2 regions of the Thiomonas sp. 13-64-67 genome follow, and region 1 is predicted to be linked to the other one. Evidence: predicted binding sites of a transcription regulator. Region 1 holds the regulator's gene; the other holds the start of a gene.
The links. Region 1 encodes LexA, which represses DNA repair genes until DNA is damaged. Its sites were predicted from a motif close to ACTGTATNNNNATACAGT; they were not measured.
Positions count from the first base shown of each region.

Region 2: the regulator LexA is predicted to act here: its motif matches at 4,534-4,551, upstream of B7X30_RS04395 (Y-family DNA polymerase).

Region 1 covers NZ_NCKP01000025.1:6,919-14,521, forward strand. Annotated here, with positions in the region: gene polA (DNA polymerase I) at 1-1,009, opposite strand, end outside; gene B7X30_RS08140 (hypothetical protein) at 1,044-1,391, shown strand; gene B7X30_RS08145 (homoserine kinase) at 1,466-2,407, shown strand; gene B7X30_RS08150 (BPSS1780 family membrane protein) at 2,486-3,274, shown strand; gene B7X30_RS08155 (asparaginase) at 3,539-4,501, opposite strand; gene lexA (transcriptional repressor LexA) at 4,701-5,420, shown strand; gene B7X30_RS08165 (DedA family protein) at 5,472-6,116, opposite strand; gene mutL (DNA mismatch repair endonuclease MutL) at 6,351-7,603, shown strand, end outside.
Region 2 covers NZ_NCKP01000010.1:74,153-81,755, reverse strand. Annotated here, with positions in the region: gene B7X30_RS04420 (FAD-linked oxidase C-terminal domain-containing protein) at 1-828, opposite strand, end outside; partial or broken gene B7X30_RS04415 (AlkA N-terminal domain-containing protein) at 1,036-2,480, shown strand; gene B7X30_RS04410 (methylated-DNA--[protein]-cysteine S-methyltransferase) at 2,477-2,938, shown strand; gene B7X30_RS04405 (DMT family transporter) at 2,948-3,799, shown strand; gene B7X30_RS04400 (hypothetical protein) at 3,971-4,471, shown strand; gene B7X30_RS04395 (Y-family DNA polymerase) at 4,586-5,833, shown strand; gene B7X30_RS04390 (LysR family transcriptional regulator) at 5,841-6,770, opposite strand; gene B7X30_RS04385 (NADH-quinone oxidoreductase subunit L) at 6,907-7,603, shown strand, end outside.

The sequences.
Region 1 (7,603 bases):
CGTCGAACCGGTCCCAGTCGAGCAGGGTTTCGTAGGTGCCGGGGGCGGTCTTTTCGGCGACCGGCGCGTCATCCAGCAGCGACACCTGCCGGGCGGCCTGCTCGCTCACCGTCTGCGCCTTCATCTCGGCGCTGAAGCGGCGCATGCCGTTGCGGGTGAAGAAGGGCAGCAACGCCTGCGCATCTTCCGGCGCCGGGCGCAGATCGGGGTCGAAGGCTTGAGCGTAGCCGTCCAGATCGCAGTCGGTGTGGATGGTCACCAGCTTGCGCGCCGTGGGCAGCCAGTCGAGCGCGGCACGCAGGTTTTTACCCGCAGCGCCGCTCACGGTTTCGGCCTGCTCGATCAGCGCATCGAGCGAGCCATACTCCGTCAGCCACTTGACCGCCGTCTTGGGGCCGACCTTGTCCACGCCGGGCACGTTGTCCACCGCGTCGCCTACCAGGGTGAGGTAATCGACGATGCGATCTGGGGGAACGCCGAACTTTTGCTGCACTCCGGCGGGGTCGAGCACCTCGTTGCTCATGGTGTTGACCAGCGTGATGTGGTCGTTGACCAGCTGAGCCATATCCTTGTCACCCGTGGAAACCAGGGTGCGTATGCCCTGTGCGTGCGCCCGCACGGCCAGGGTACCGATCACGTCGTCGGCCTCCACTCCCGGCACCTCCAGCAGCGGCCAGCCCATCAGCCGCACAGCTTGGTGAATCGGCTCGATCTGCGCCACCAAGTCGGGCGGCATCGGCGGACGCTGCGCCTTGTATTGGTCGTACATGGCGTTGCGGAATGTCGGCCCCTTGGCGTCGAACACGCAGGCCGCGTAGCGATAGCCCTTGGCCACCGGATATTGCTCGCGCAGGCGCCGCAGCATGGCCACCATGCCGTAGAGCGCCCCGGTGGGCTGGCCTTCGGGCCCGCGCAGATCGGGCATGGCGTGGAAGGCGCGGTAGAGATAGCTGGAACCATCCACCAGCAGCAGGGTGGGGGCGGAGTCGGATTGCACGTCTGAATTCATCCGCGCATTATCAATGCCGCCGTAAAATCAGCCCATGAACATGTTTCGCCACGCCCTTACCGTCTCCGCCCTTGGCCTGTTCACGCTGCTCGCCAGCGTGTATCCGGGACCAAGCGCCCTTGCGCAGTCCAAACCTGCGGCGCCGCTGACAGATACCCAGCCCAAGCCCAAATTCCCTGAACCTCGGGTGCGCGAAAACGTCACCCAGGATCGTGCGGTGCGCATACAGGAGCAGCAGGTGCGCGGCGCCACCACCTCGATTCAGGTGCAGCCTTTGCACGGCGGCGCGGCCTACAACGTGGTGCCGCCCTCAATCTCGTCCAGCACCGACCCGGCCCATCTGGAAGGGCAGGCGCAGTGGAAGGTGTTCACCTTCAAATAAACCGACGGGCTGACCGTTCAACCTGCTCGCTCAACCTGCTTTTCCAGCCTGCCTTTTCTTTCCCCATCCCGTTCATGGCCGTTTTCACACCGCTCGACGCAGCAGAGGTCGACTCCTGGCTGGCCCGCTTCGATCTGGGCACGCGCACCGACCTGCAAGGCATCGCCAGCGGGATCGAAAACACCAACTACTTCCTGAGTACCACGCGGGGCCGGTTCGTGCTCACCTTGTTCGAGCGCCTGCAGGCCGAGCAGTTGCCGTTCTACCTCGGGCTGATGCACCATCTGGCCGCGCATGGCATTCCCGTGCCCGACCCCATGCCCGACCGGCAGGGCCAGACCTTGCACACCCTCAAAGGCAAACCCGCCGCGTTGGTCACTCGCCTGCAAGGCCGCAGCCAGCTGCAGCCCGAGCCGGCGCACTGCGCGCAAGTGGGGCATTGGCTGGCACGCATGCATCTGGCCGCACGCGACTACGCGGGCACGCTACCCAATCTGCGCGGGCTCGCCTGGCAAACCCGCACCATCCCCGACATCCTGCCCTATCTCACCGCCGATCAACGCACCCTCATCAGCGCTGAGCTTGCGCACCAGACTGAGGTCGCCGCATCGCCCGCCTATGCCGCGCTGCCGCGCAGCGCGGTTCACGCCGATCTGTTTCGCGACAACGTGCTGTTCGAGGGGGATACGCTCTCCGGCGTGTTCGACTTTTACTTCGCCGGGGTCGATACCTGGCTGTTCGATCTGGCCGTGGCGCTCAACGACTGGTGCATTCACCTGCAGACAGGCGAGTTTGACGCGGCCCGCTTTGAAGCCTTGCTGAACGCTTACCTCGCCGTACGCTCCATGAGCGATGCCGAACACCGCTTGCTACCCGACGCCCTGCGCGCTGCCGCGCTGCGTTTTTGGACCTCGCGTCTGGCCGACTATCACCTGCCGCGCGACGCCCACTTGCTCACCCCCCACGACCCCATCCACTTCGAGCGCGTGCTGCGCCAGCGCATCGCGTCCGCCTGAGCCCGGGTCTGCCGATACCATGTCGGCTCCCTTCTTGGGCTCTTTTCTTCGGCTCTTCACCCTTCATCGTCTTTCGCCATGCAACTGCGTACCGTCTCTGCCCGCGAGGGCCTGCTCTGGGTGCAAAGCGGCTTTCGCCGTCTGGCGCTGCAGCCCTGGGCGGCGCTGTTGATGATCGTGGCCTATATCGTCGTCACCGGATTCGTCTCGGCGCTGCCCATCATCGGTCTGGTGTTTCCGCTGTTCGTGGTGCAGTTCGGCACCCTGGGCTTCATGCAAGCCAGCCGCCAGGTCGCGCAAAAGCAGCCGCTTTGGCCCACGGTGCTGCTCACCGGTTTTCGCAGCGGCCCGCAGGCGCTGCGCAGCATGGTGATGCTGGGCGTGCTCTACACCCTCGCCGTCATTCTGGTGCTCGGAGTCGGCAGCCTGTTCGACGGCGGCGCCATGCTGCGTCTGCTGCTGCTCGGCGACAAACCGCCGGCCAGCGCCATCGCCGATGGCAGCCTGCGCCTGGGCGCCATTGCCGCCACTCTGGCGTATATCCCCGTCTCGCTCGCCTTCTGGCTCGCCCCGCCGCTGGTGGCCTGGCACGCCATGCCGCCGGTCAAGGCGCTGTTTTTCAGCTTCGTGCTGTGCGTGCGCAACATCAAGGCGTTTGCGCTGTATACGGTGCAATGGCTGCTGCTCTTTCTCAGCCTGCCCACGCTCATCATGCTCGTCGCCAGCCTGCTCGGCGCCAGTGAAACCCTGGCCGCCATGCTCAGCATGCCCGTGGCCATCGCCATTTTCCTAGCCTACATTTTGTCGTTCTATGCCAGCTATGAATCGCTGGTCGGCGAAACCCAGGCCAGCGCAATTACGCAGTAATGTCTGGTGACAACTGCGCACCTGACTACAGGGCGTTTTGCACTATTTTTGTCTCTCATGCGCTCACGCACGAGGACGCCCGCTGTAGGTATCCAAACCCGGTGCGGCGCACCCTTACCTTGGTCGATCAACCCTAAGTTCTCTGCAAAGCGGCTGAATCGAATAGGGTGAGGAATCGCCCCCCCCCCGCTCTTTCGCCCCACCGGCCCAAGCTTTCTGCCCCCGGTGGGGATCAATTGGCCCTGCCGAGAGAACATTCCGGGTTCAACGCTCTGCTTGGTTCTGGGCGGCCAGTTCCAGCAGCAACCGCACCCGCAGCTTTACCGCATTGAGGCCGTCATCGGCGCCGCCGCGTACCGGGCCGACGCGTGACGCCACCCTCACCCGCACGCCCTGTTGTTCGGCCCAGCGCAGCGCGGCCTCGAGTTCGCAGTGCACCGTGCCGCCCCCGGTGCCGGCCACGACCAGTCCGCCCAATCGGGGCTGAAGCGCCGTGCTCGAAATCAGACAGCACACCAGCGCACTATCGCTGCCCGCCGCATTGGTAAGCAACTCCACCCGCGGCCACTCGCTCACAGCAGGTAGGGGAAACGGCGCCCCTGCCTCCGGCACGGGTTGTCGCCAAAGCCGCAAGGCCTCACCGTCCACTTCACCCAGCGGGCCGCGCTCGCCGGATGAAAACGCTTCCACCGCGTGCGTATTCGCCTTGGTCACGTCGCGAGCAGCATGCACCACGCCGTGCAACACACAGACCACGCGCAGCCCCCGCGCTGCCGGATGCACGGCCACCCGCACGGCATCGAGCAGGTTCTGCGGGCCGTCGGCGTTCAGCGCCGTGGCAGGACGCATGGCAGCGGTCAGGATCACCGGCTTGTCGGTATCCAGCACCAAACGCAGAAAGTAGGCTGTTTCTTCCAGCGTGTCGGTGCCGTGGGTGATGACGCAGGCCTGAATTTGCGGCTGCGCCAGCCAGTAGGCCACGCGTTCGGCCAACTGCGTCCAGACCGCGAAGGTCATGTCCTTGCTGTCGAGATTGGCCACCTGCTCGGTGTGGATTTGCGCCAGGCGGCCGAGCGTCGGCACGCTTTGCAGCAGCGCGTCGACCCCCAAAACCCCGGCGGTGTAACCCGGCAGACTGGGGTCGCCCGTCGCGGCGCCCGCGATCGTACCCCCTGTTCCCAACACCACAATCTGCGGCAAGGCAGCGCGAGAAAAAGAATCGGTCATGTGTGAATCTCTTTGCAGAAAGACTGTTTTGATTTACAGTGCTGTGAAAATCATCAAGCTGGAAGCCTGATCAGGGTGGCTTCATGGCCAAAAGATGACATAGATCGCATGGCGAACTCGTCCAACAGCCTTGCCCATCGGTCTCGCCCATCAAACTGACTTATTGTGCAACTGCCGGAGCCCACGCATGCGCCGTCTCATCTCGAAACTCACCCCTCGTCAGCAGGAAATTCTCGATCTCATCACCGCCTCCGTGCGCGAACTGGGCTACCCGCCCACCCGGGCCGAAATCGCCGCAAAGCTGGGATTCCGCTCGGCCAATGCGGCAGAAGATCATTTGCAGGCGCTCGCGCGCAAGGGCGTGATCGAGCTGACGCCCGGAGCGTCGCGCGGCATTCGCATCACCGAATCGCAGCGCGCCTCGCCGTCGATGACAACGTCCGGGAAAACCTCCGGCGCCATGGGGGGGCGTGCGAGTGGGTTGCGCGCGGATCTCTCTCATGGGCTGCAGCTCGCGCTGCCTGGCGCCGAGCAGCTCTGCCTGCCGCTGGTCGGTCGCGTCGCTGCGGGGCATCCCATCCTCGCGCAAGAGCATATCGAGCAGACGCTCAACGTCGATCCCGGCGCCTTCTCGGTGCGCCCTGACTATCTGCTCAAGGTTCGCGGCATGAGCATGCGCGATGCCGGCATTCTCGACGGCGACATGCTGGCCGTCAAAAGCAGCCAGACCGCGCAGAGCGGACAGATCGTGGTGGCCCGCATCGGCGACGAGGTCACGGTCAAGCGCCTGCGCCTGCAGGCCGATCACATCGAGCTTCTACCGGCCAACCCCGAGTTCGCCCCCATCCGCGTCGATGCCAGCCAGCCCTTCGCCATTGAAGGACTTGCCGTCGGCCTGCTGCGCGGCTCGCTGCAATGAAGTTCACAGCGCGCACAACCAGCAGGTAAGCGTTTGCGTCAGTGCGCCGCTTCAGACCGCCGATACCTGCCGACGTGATTTCCACCAACCCCACACCGCGGGTAGCAGCGACAGCACGATGATGGCAATGGTCATGACACCCAAATTGTGTTTGATCCACGGAATGTTGCCGAACAGATAGCCCGCCATGACCAGCAGCCCCGTCCAGAGTGTGGCGCCAAGCATGTTGTAGGCCAGAAACTTGCCATACGACATCTCGGCCACGCCCGCCACAAACGGGGCGAAGGTCCGAATGAAGGGCATGAACCGCGCGGCCACGATGGTGATGCCGCCATATTTTTCGTAAAAGGCGTGCGCCTTTTCAAAGGCGCGGCGGTTGAACCAGCGTGAGTCCGGCCACGAAAAAACCTTATGGCCGATGGCCTTGCCGATCTGGTAATTGAGGCTGTCGCCCAGCACGGCGCCAAGCCAGAGCACGGCGATCACCCCCGGCAGGCTGAGCGCCCCGGTGGCCGCAAACGCGCCCACCACGAACAACATCGAGTCGCCCGGCAGAAACGGCATGATCACCAGCCCGGTTTCGACGAACACAATGCCGAAGAGCAGCCCGTACACCCAGGGGCCATACGCCGCGATGAACTGCGCCAGATGCACGTCGAAGTGCAGAATGAGGTCGATAAGAGCGTGGGGATCCATGCGGTTTGGGCTGAAAGCCGGAAGAGAGCCTATGAAAGGCCGAAGACGCAGATGCTGCGCCAGAAAACTGAGCCGGGGCTGAGCGCCACCGAGCGCTATGGGCCTACGCACAGCCCGAAAAGTATACTGAGCTAACTTGTCGTTTCTCCTCTCGTTGATCCCTTCTCCGAGCCCCTCAACGAGGGGACGGCCGCCGCCACGCTGCGGCCTCGCCACCCTTTGCGTATCCCTGCCTTGCTGCAACCCCAACGCCCGATTCGTCCGCTGCCGGACGTGCTCATCAGCCAGATTGCCGCCGGCGAAGTTATCGAACGCCCGGCTTCGGCCCTGCGCGAACTGCTCGACAACGCCATCGATTCGGGCGCCAGCGTCCTCACCGTGCGCCTCGAACAAGGCGGGCTGGGCAGCGTGCAGGTCGAAGATGATGGTTGCGGCATTCCGGCCGAAGAGTTGCCGCTGGCACTGCTGCGCCACGCCACCAGCAAAATCGCCGATCTCGACGAATTGCACCACGCCACGCATCTCGGCTTCCGCGGCGAGGCACTCGCAGCCATGGCCGCCGTGGCCGAAATCGAGATCATCAGCCGCCGCGCCGGGGCCGATGGCGCGCGCATTCAAGCCAGCGCAGGCCAGGTCGCCGCGGTGCAACCCACAGCGGCGCAACTGGGCACCCGCGTGACCTTGCGGCAGTTGTTTTTCAACCTGCCGGCGCGCCGCAAATTTCTCAAGTCGCCGCAAACGGAATATGCCTGGTGCGCCGACGTGTTCAAGCGCACCGCCATCGCCCATCCCCAGATCGCCCTGCGGCTTTGGCATGACGGGCAACTCAAGCTGCAATTCGAGCGCGACCCTTCGCCGCACGGGCTCGACCGCCTCGCCGCCGTGCTGGGAGAGGCCTTCAGCGCGCACGCCCTGCCCGTCTCCGCCCAGATCGGCCCGCTCGCCGTGCGCGGGCTGATCTGTAAGCCCACGGCGGCGCGCGCCCGTGCCGATGTGCAGCACATCATTGTCAACAACCGCTGGGTGCGCGACCGCACCGTGGCCCACGGCGTGCGCGCCGCATACGCCGACGTGCTGCACGGCGCCTTGCAGCCGCAGTACGCCCTGCTGCTCGATCTGCCGTCTGAGCTGGTCGATGTGAATGTGCACCCGGCCAAGTCGGAAGTCCGGTTCCGCGACAGCTCCGCCGTGCATCAGGCCGTGCGCCATGCCGTCGAGCAGGTGCTGGCCCGGGCGGGCGGTGAGGCGTCTGCTTCGCATCCCTCCGCACCGCCCGCCGCGTGGGAACAGCCGCCATCCGCCCTACCCACGACTGCCTCGCTTGCCTTCGGCGTGGCGAGGCCGAGCCCTAGCCCGATCCCCTGGGACGCGCTCTCGCGCGCTTATGCCCCCTTGGCAGCGGCGGACGCTGCGCCCTTGCAGGCACAGGACAGCGCTGCGCCTCGCCCCTATGCGCAAGCCGCCGACCTGGCTGCCGCCCAGCCTGA
Region 2 (7,603 bases), on a different contig from region 1:
GCCGTCGCTCTCGCACACCGTCATGGGCTGATCCATCATTTCCAGCCCGGCCGGAATGATGCCCGCGGCGATGATGGCCGCCACCGCGTCGCCCGCCTTGCGCAGGTCGTCGAAGCTGGCCATGATGCAGCGCGCCAGAACGGGTTTGGGCAGCAGCTTCACCGTCACTTCGGTGACGACCATGAGCATGCCTTCGCTGCCGATCACGGCGGCCAGCAGATCGGGGCCGGGACAGTCGCAGGCCAGCCCGCCGAGGGTCAGCGGCTCGCCCTCCACCGTGTAACCGCGCACCTGCAGCACGTTGTGCACGGTGAGGCCGTATTTGAGGCAATGCACGCCGCCAGAGTTTTCGGCGATGTTGCCGCCGATGGTGCAGGCGATCTGGCTGCTCGGGTCGGGCGCGTAGAACAGGCCGTGCGGCGCTGCGGCCTCCGAAATCGCCAGGTTGCGCACCCCGCATTCCGCCGTGGCGGTGCGGGCGATGGGGTCGATGCGCTTGATGCGGTTGAACCGCGCCAGCGCCAACAGCACCCCGTCTTCATTGGGTAGCGCCCCGCCCGAAAGGCCGGTTCCCGCGCCCCGCGCCACCACCGGCACGTTCAGCTTGTGGCAGGCCTTGAGCACCGCCGCCACCTGCGCTTCGGTTTCCGGCAGCACGACGACCAGCGGTTTGCGCCGATAGGCCGAAAGGCCGTCGCACTCGTAGGGCGTGACCTCCTCCGGCTGCCAGAGCAGGATGTGCGGCGGCGCCACCGCACCAAGCGCGGCGACCACTTCGGCCTGCCGCGCCGCGCGCGCGGCCAAGTCAGGTTGGAGGGGGGCATTCATAGCGAGTCTTCCGGAAAAATATATTGGTTTTACTGGCGGATTATCCCGTTTGCTGCGCTGCAGCGGGGCAGGAGTAACCCGGCTTTTTGCGATTTGTCGAAGGCAAAGCTGTGTTGCGCAAAAGTCAGGGCGCGGTGTACGACGGCGAGGCAGACTGATGTCCGTTTTCGGCCAGACTTCGTTGCGCTGCGCGACTAGAGTGAGGGCATGCAACTCGATCCCGACACCTGCTACAGCGCGCTGCTCACCCGCGACCGCCGCTTCGATGGCTGGTTTTACGTCGGCGTGTCGTCCACCGGGGTGTATTGTCGGCCGGTGTGTGCGGTGCGCACGCCGCTCAAACGCAACTGCAGCTTCTATCCCAGCGCGGCGGCGGCGGAGCAGGCGGGTTATCGGCCCTGCCTGCGTTGCCGCCCCGAACTGGCGCCGGGGCACGGCGTGCTCGACCTCTCGGGCCAGTTGGCCCGCGCTGCCGCTGCGCTGATCGACCAGGGGCTGACCGATCCCGCCGGATTGAGCGCCGTGGCCCGGCGCGTGGGCATCACGCCGCGGCATTTGCGGCGCATCTTCGAGGCGGAATTCGGCGTCTCGCCCGTGGCGTATGCGCAGACGCAGCGGCTGCTGCTGGCCAAGGGTCTGCTCACGGACACAACGCTGCCGATGGCGGCGGTGGCCGGCGCGGCGGGCTTTGGCAGCGTGCGGCGGTTCAACCATCTGTTTCGCACCCGCTATGGGTTGACGCCGCTGAGCCTGCGGCGCACGGGCGGGGCCTGCGGGCAGGAAGACCTGCTCACCGTGTCGCTCGCCTACCGGCCCCCCTACGCCTGGAGGCAGATGGTCGATTTTCTCGCGCGTCGCGCGGTGGACGGTGTGGAGCATGTCAGCGCCGATGGCTACGGCCGCGCGGTGGCGCTTAACAGCGAGCCGGGCTCGGCGCCAGTCACAGGCTGGATCGCGGTGACCCACGAACCCCAGCGCCACAGCCTGCGCCTTACCCTGCCGCCGGGCACATCGGCCGCATCGTGGGCGGTGTGCGGCGCTTGTTCGACCTCGATGCCCGCCCGGATCTGATCGACGCCCATCTGCCCGAATTCGCCGCCGAGGCGCCCGGCCTGCGCATTCCCGGCGCCTTCGACGGGTTCGAGATCGCCATGCGCGCCGTGGTCGGCCAGCAGATCGGCCTGCCGCAGGCGCGCCTCATTCTTGGCCGCCTGGCGCAGCGTCACGGCACCTCCGTGCCCGATGCGCCCGACGGTTTGCGCCGCACCTTGCCCGACGCGGCCACGCTCGCCGCCTGCACCCCCGAGGCGCTGCGCGCCTGCGGCCTGACCGGCGCCCGCGCCCTCAGCCTGCACGCGCTGGCGCTGGCCGTGGCCGAGGGACGCGTGGCGCTGCAGCCGCTCGCCCCGGTCGAGCCCACGCTTGCGGCGCTGCAGGCCCTGCCCGGCATCGGTGACTGGACGGCGCAGCTGATTGCGCTGCGCGGTCTGGGCTGGCCGAATGCCTTTCCCGCCGGCGATCTGGTGTTGCGCAAACAACTCGGCCTGGCCCGTCCGGCCGACATGCTGGCCCATGCCGCGCGCTGGGCGCCGTGGCGGGGCTATGCCGCGGTGCATCTGTGGCGCCGCGCGACTGAAGGAGAAACATCGTGAAAACCGTCTTGGTCATGGACAGCCCGCTGGGCGCGTTGCAACTCACCGCCGAGGAAGATGGGCTCACTGCCCTGAGTTTTCTCGACGACGCAAAGCCCCCAACCGCCGCCGACACACCTCTGCTGCAGCGCGCCCGCGAGCAACTTCAAGCCTATTTCAGCGGCGACGCCATCGCCTTCGATCTGCCCTTGCGGCCCCAGGGCACGCCGTTCCAGCAGGCGGTCTGGCGGGCGCTGCAGACCGTACCCTACGGACAGACGATCAGCTATGCGCTGCTCGCGCAGCGGCTGGGCCTGCCCGCCAGCCATGCGCGCGCCGTGGGTGCGGCAGTGGGGCGCAACCCGCTGCTCATCATCGTGCCCTGCCACCGCATCATCGGCCATGACGGCCGCTTGACCGGCTACGCTGCCGGCCTGCCGCGCAAGCAGGCGCTGCTCGATCTCGAACGCGCGGCCTGAGCATGGCGGCTGCTCGCCGCCATCTGGGGCGCTTCTTTTCTCTTTCTGCGCATCGCCGTGCCCGAGTTCGGGCCGCTGCCGCTCATCGCGCTGCGCGTGGGCATTGCCTCGCTTGTGCTGCTGCCGGTGCTGCGAACCGCCGCGGCGCGCGCCCAGTTTCGCCACAAACTCTGGCCGCTGCTGGTCGTCGGGGTGACCAACTCCGCGTTGCCGTTCACCTTGTTCGCCGTGGGCGCGCTGCACTTGGGCGCGGGCTTCGAGGCTATACTGAATGCCACCACCCCGCTGTGGGCGGCGGTGCTGGGGGCGACGCTGTTCGGCGCGCCGATCGGCCGGGCGCAGATCGTGGGACTGGGCGTCGGCCTGCTCGGCGTGGTCGTGCTGGTGGGCGATCAGCCCGGCCTCTCGCAGGGCGCTGCGCCCTGGGCGGTGGCTGCGGTGTTGCTGGCGCCTGTGTCCTATGGCTTTGCCGTGCATTACGCCCGCCGCCATCTGGCCGGGGTCGATCCGGCGCTCACCGCGTTCGGCAGCCAGCTCACGGCCACGGTGCTGCTCGCTCTGCCCGCTGCATTCACCTGGCCTGCGCACGCGGTGCAGGGCGACATCTGGGCCGCCGTGGTGGCGCTGGGCGTGCTGTGCACCGGGCTGGCTTATGTGGTGTATTTCCGCCTCGTGGCGCAGGTCGGCGCGGCCTACGCTGCCTCGGTCACTTTTCTCATTCCGGCTTTCGGCATGCTCTGGGGCGCGCTGTTTCTGCAGGAAGCCGTCACCGGCGCCATGCTGGCGGGCTGCGCGATCATCCTGGCGGGCACCGCGCTGGCGAGCGGACAGTGGAAGCGGCTGGTGGGCCTGCGGGCGTAGGCCGTCCATCCCCGGCGGTTTGAGGCCGTGCAGGCGCTTTGAACGGCGGCCTGTGCGGGCGACCTTCAGCTTCGCTTCAGGAACTCCGATCGCTGGAAAAGAACGAAAAAATCGCCGCGGCGGCATCCATGCGCTGCGGCGTTGGGTTCAGTTTGAGAAAGGAGTTCGATTATGAAGATTCAATCCAAAATCCTGGTTGCAGCGCTGGCGATGACCCTGCCCGCGCTGGCCTTGGCGGCGCAGCCGCTTGCGGTGCGTTACGACGGGCATGACATGCCCATGCACCAGACGGTAGAGGTCATGCACACGGCCGCAGGCCCGGTGCAGGTCAAGACCTGGACTTGGCAAAGCCCGCAGGGCCATGCGCGGGTGGTGATTGAGCAAAGCTCGGGCGCGGCCGCCCCCGCCTGGGCGCTGCGGCAGATGCACACGCAGTTTGCGCCGATGCAGCGGCTGATCGAGCGGGTGGACGCGCAGATGAATGCGCAGATGAGCGCGGTGTTCGGGCCGACGTCCACCCTGCGTGTGCTGTTGCCGCAGTCGCCGTGGCCGATGCCGCCGGTGCTGCCCACGATGGTGCTGTTGACGCCGCTGCAAACCCCGCAAGCGCAACCGCCACAGCAGCACCCGGCGGCTCCGGCCGCGCATCCGGCGCAGCGCTGGCAGGCGTAAAACCCCCGCGCGGCAGCGCCACTTGCAGCGGGCCACTTGCCAGCGTCATGACAGCATGAAATACTGTTCTTAAAAACAGTATTCCGGCGCGCCGTGCAAGCGGCGCGGGTTGCCATGACACTGCGTTGCCTGCTGGTCGATTTCAATTCCTACTTCGCCTCGGTGGAGCAGCAGCTTTGCCCTGAGTTGCGCGGGCGGCCGGTGGGCGTGGTGCCGATGCTGGCCGACACGACCTGCTGCATCGCTGCCAGCTACGAGGCCAAGGCGTTTGGTGTGAAGACGGGCACGCAGGTGGCCGAGGCGCGCCGGTTGTGTCCGGGCATCGTGTTCGTGGTGGCGCGGCATGCCGAGTATGTGCAGATTCACCACCGCGCTGTGGCGGTGGTGGACACCATCGCGCCGGTGGAGCAGGTGCTGTCCATCGATGAGATGGCCTGCAGCCTGCCCATGGGCTGGACCAGCCGCGAGCGCGCCACGCAACTGGCGCTGCGCCTCAAGACCGCGCTGCGCGAGGCCTTGGGCGAGTGCCTGCGTGTCTCGGTGGGCATCGCCCCCAATGTGTTTCTCGCCAAGCAGGCGTCCAATCTGCAAAAGCCCGACGGTCTGGTGGTGATCGACGCGGGCGATCTGCCCGGCCCGCTGCTGCGCATGCAGCTCACCGATCTCACTGGCATCAATGTGCGCATGCTCGCGCGGCTGCAGGCGCAGGGCATCCACAGCGTGGAGCAGCTCTGGCGGGCGCGGCGCGAGCAACTGCACGTGGTGTGGGGCGGCATGGCGGGCGAGGCGTTTTACGACCGGCTGCACGGGCTGGCGTCTGGTGTGCAGGCCGCCAACCCGCGGCGTTCGCTCGGCCATTCGCATGTGCTGCCGCCGGAGATGCGCAGCGCCGAGGGCGCGCTGGCCGTGCTCGACCGCCTCACGCAAAAAGCCGCGATGCGCCTGCGCCGCGAGCACCTGCTGGCCGGCGCCATGACCGTGATGCTCAAGCTCACCTGTCGGCACGGCGAGCGTCTGCGTCCCGAGCGCGGCGCCCGCTTCGCGCCGACGGCCGACACCCGCGCCCTGCTGCACACCCTGCGCGAGTTGTGGCCCGGCATGGTGCCTGCGGGCTGGGCGCCGATGAAAGTGGCTATGCTGCTGCACGATCTGCGCCAGCCCGGGCAGACCAGCGCCAGCCTGTTTGAGGGCGATGTGCCCGGCTCTGATGCGGAGCAGGCCGCGCTGTGGAGCGCGGTCGATGCCCTCAACGTGCGCTACGGCCGCCACACCATCTATTGCGGCAGCGGCCACCAGGGGCGGGAGGAAGCCCCCATGCGCATCGCGTTCAACCACATCCCCGATCTCGAAACGGAGGGGTAAATCGTGATCAGACCGCTTGCTGAACCTCTTTCGCCGGATGGCCCAGCAGGTTGACATGGGATTTCAGAAATTCGAGAAAAGTCGCGGCCACCACGGAGACGCGCTTTTCTTTCGATCTGACCAGGTACCAAGAGCGTCGAATAGGAAAACCTTCAACGTCGAGGACGCAAACCTGATGGTTCAAATGATCCTCGCCGATCGTACTGTCCGAGAGGATGGCAAGGCCAAGGCCGCCGGCCACCGCTTGTTTGATGGCCTCGTTGCTCCCCAATTCCATGCGAATGTTCGGGCGCACGCCATGCCCTTCGAAGAGTCGCTCCATCGTCAAACGCGTTCCAGAGCCCCGCTCTCGAACGAGAAAGTGCTCTTGTGCCAGTTCGGCAAAACGAACGGTACGCCCCAACGTCGTCAGCCGGTGTGACGAGGGCGCCAAGACGACGAGCGAGTTTTCGAGAAAAGGCTCGCACTCGATGTTCATTCCATCGGGCGGGACGCCCATGACGTAAATGTCGTCTTGGTTGCGTGCAAGGCGCTCAAGCAGACGATCTCGGTTGATCACTTCCAGCGCAATGTCGATGCCGGGATATTGCGCGCAGAAGGGGCCGAGCAAGCGGGGCATGAAGTATTTGGTCGTGGTGACCGAAGCGATTCGGAGTCGACCTTTTTTCACCCCCTTCATGTCGGCAATGGTTTGCTCAAACCGGCCCCACGTTTCCAGCCAGTCGCCACAGGTGGCGTAGAGGTGCTCTCCGGCCTCGGTGAGAAAGACTTTCTTGCCGATTTGCTCCAGCAGGGCAAGACCAATTTCATCGCTGAGCAAACGAATCTGCTTCGAGACCGTGGGTTGTGTCACATGAAGTTCTTCAGCGGCCCTCGAAAAGCTCCGCAGCCGTGCGACGGCCTCGAAGGTGCGTAACTGCCTCAAGCTGACATGCATTATGTCCGATCCTTTATTTATAGCTTTTTGTCTATGGTTTTTATTCTAATTATTCATTATTAATTTTGTCAGGTACTCCATAGACTGAGTTCCGCTGCACCACTGATCTGCCGGAACAACCTCTAGGAGATATGCCATGTCGCCCTCATGGAATTCGCTCGGTCCACTGCTCGCCCTGTGCGTGCCCCTTGCCTTATTGGTCGTCGGCTGCGTTCCGACTGCGTGGGCCAACGCACGGCCTCGATTGATTGCACGGTTGAATGAAGCCATGGCCTGGCTGGCCTTCGTGCTGGCTATCACTGCTGGATTGCTCGGCACGCTGCAGGGCTCCACGCACACTTTCACCGTGGCATCCGCTGCGCTCCCTGCGGAACTGGGGCATCTGACCCTCTCGATTTATCTGAACGCGCTGACGATCATGATGCTGCTGCTGGTGTCCTTTGTGGGCGTGATCGTATCGCGTTATTCCAAAAACTATCTTGCGGGCGACGCGCAACAGGGCCGGTTTCATAAGTGGCTCGCTTTGACCCTGGCCAGCATTCTCAGCTTGATCGTGTCGGGCAATCTTTTGATGTTCGCCTTGGCATGGATCGCCACCAGTCTGAGCTTGCATCAGCTTTTGATGTTTTACAGAAAGCGGCCGATTGCCGTGCTGTCTGCACACAAAAAATTCGTCGCCAGCCGCATCAGTGATGCCAGCCTTCTGCTCGCTATCGTTTTGATTGGCTCGACACTCCACACGCTGGAGTTCGAGCGCCTGTTTCAACTGATGGCGGCGCTCAGAGGCGAGATGCCGATGAAACTGCAGATCGCGAGTTACCTCATTGTTTTGA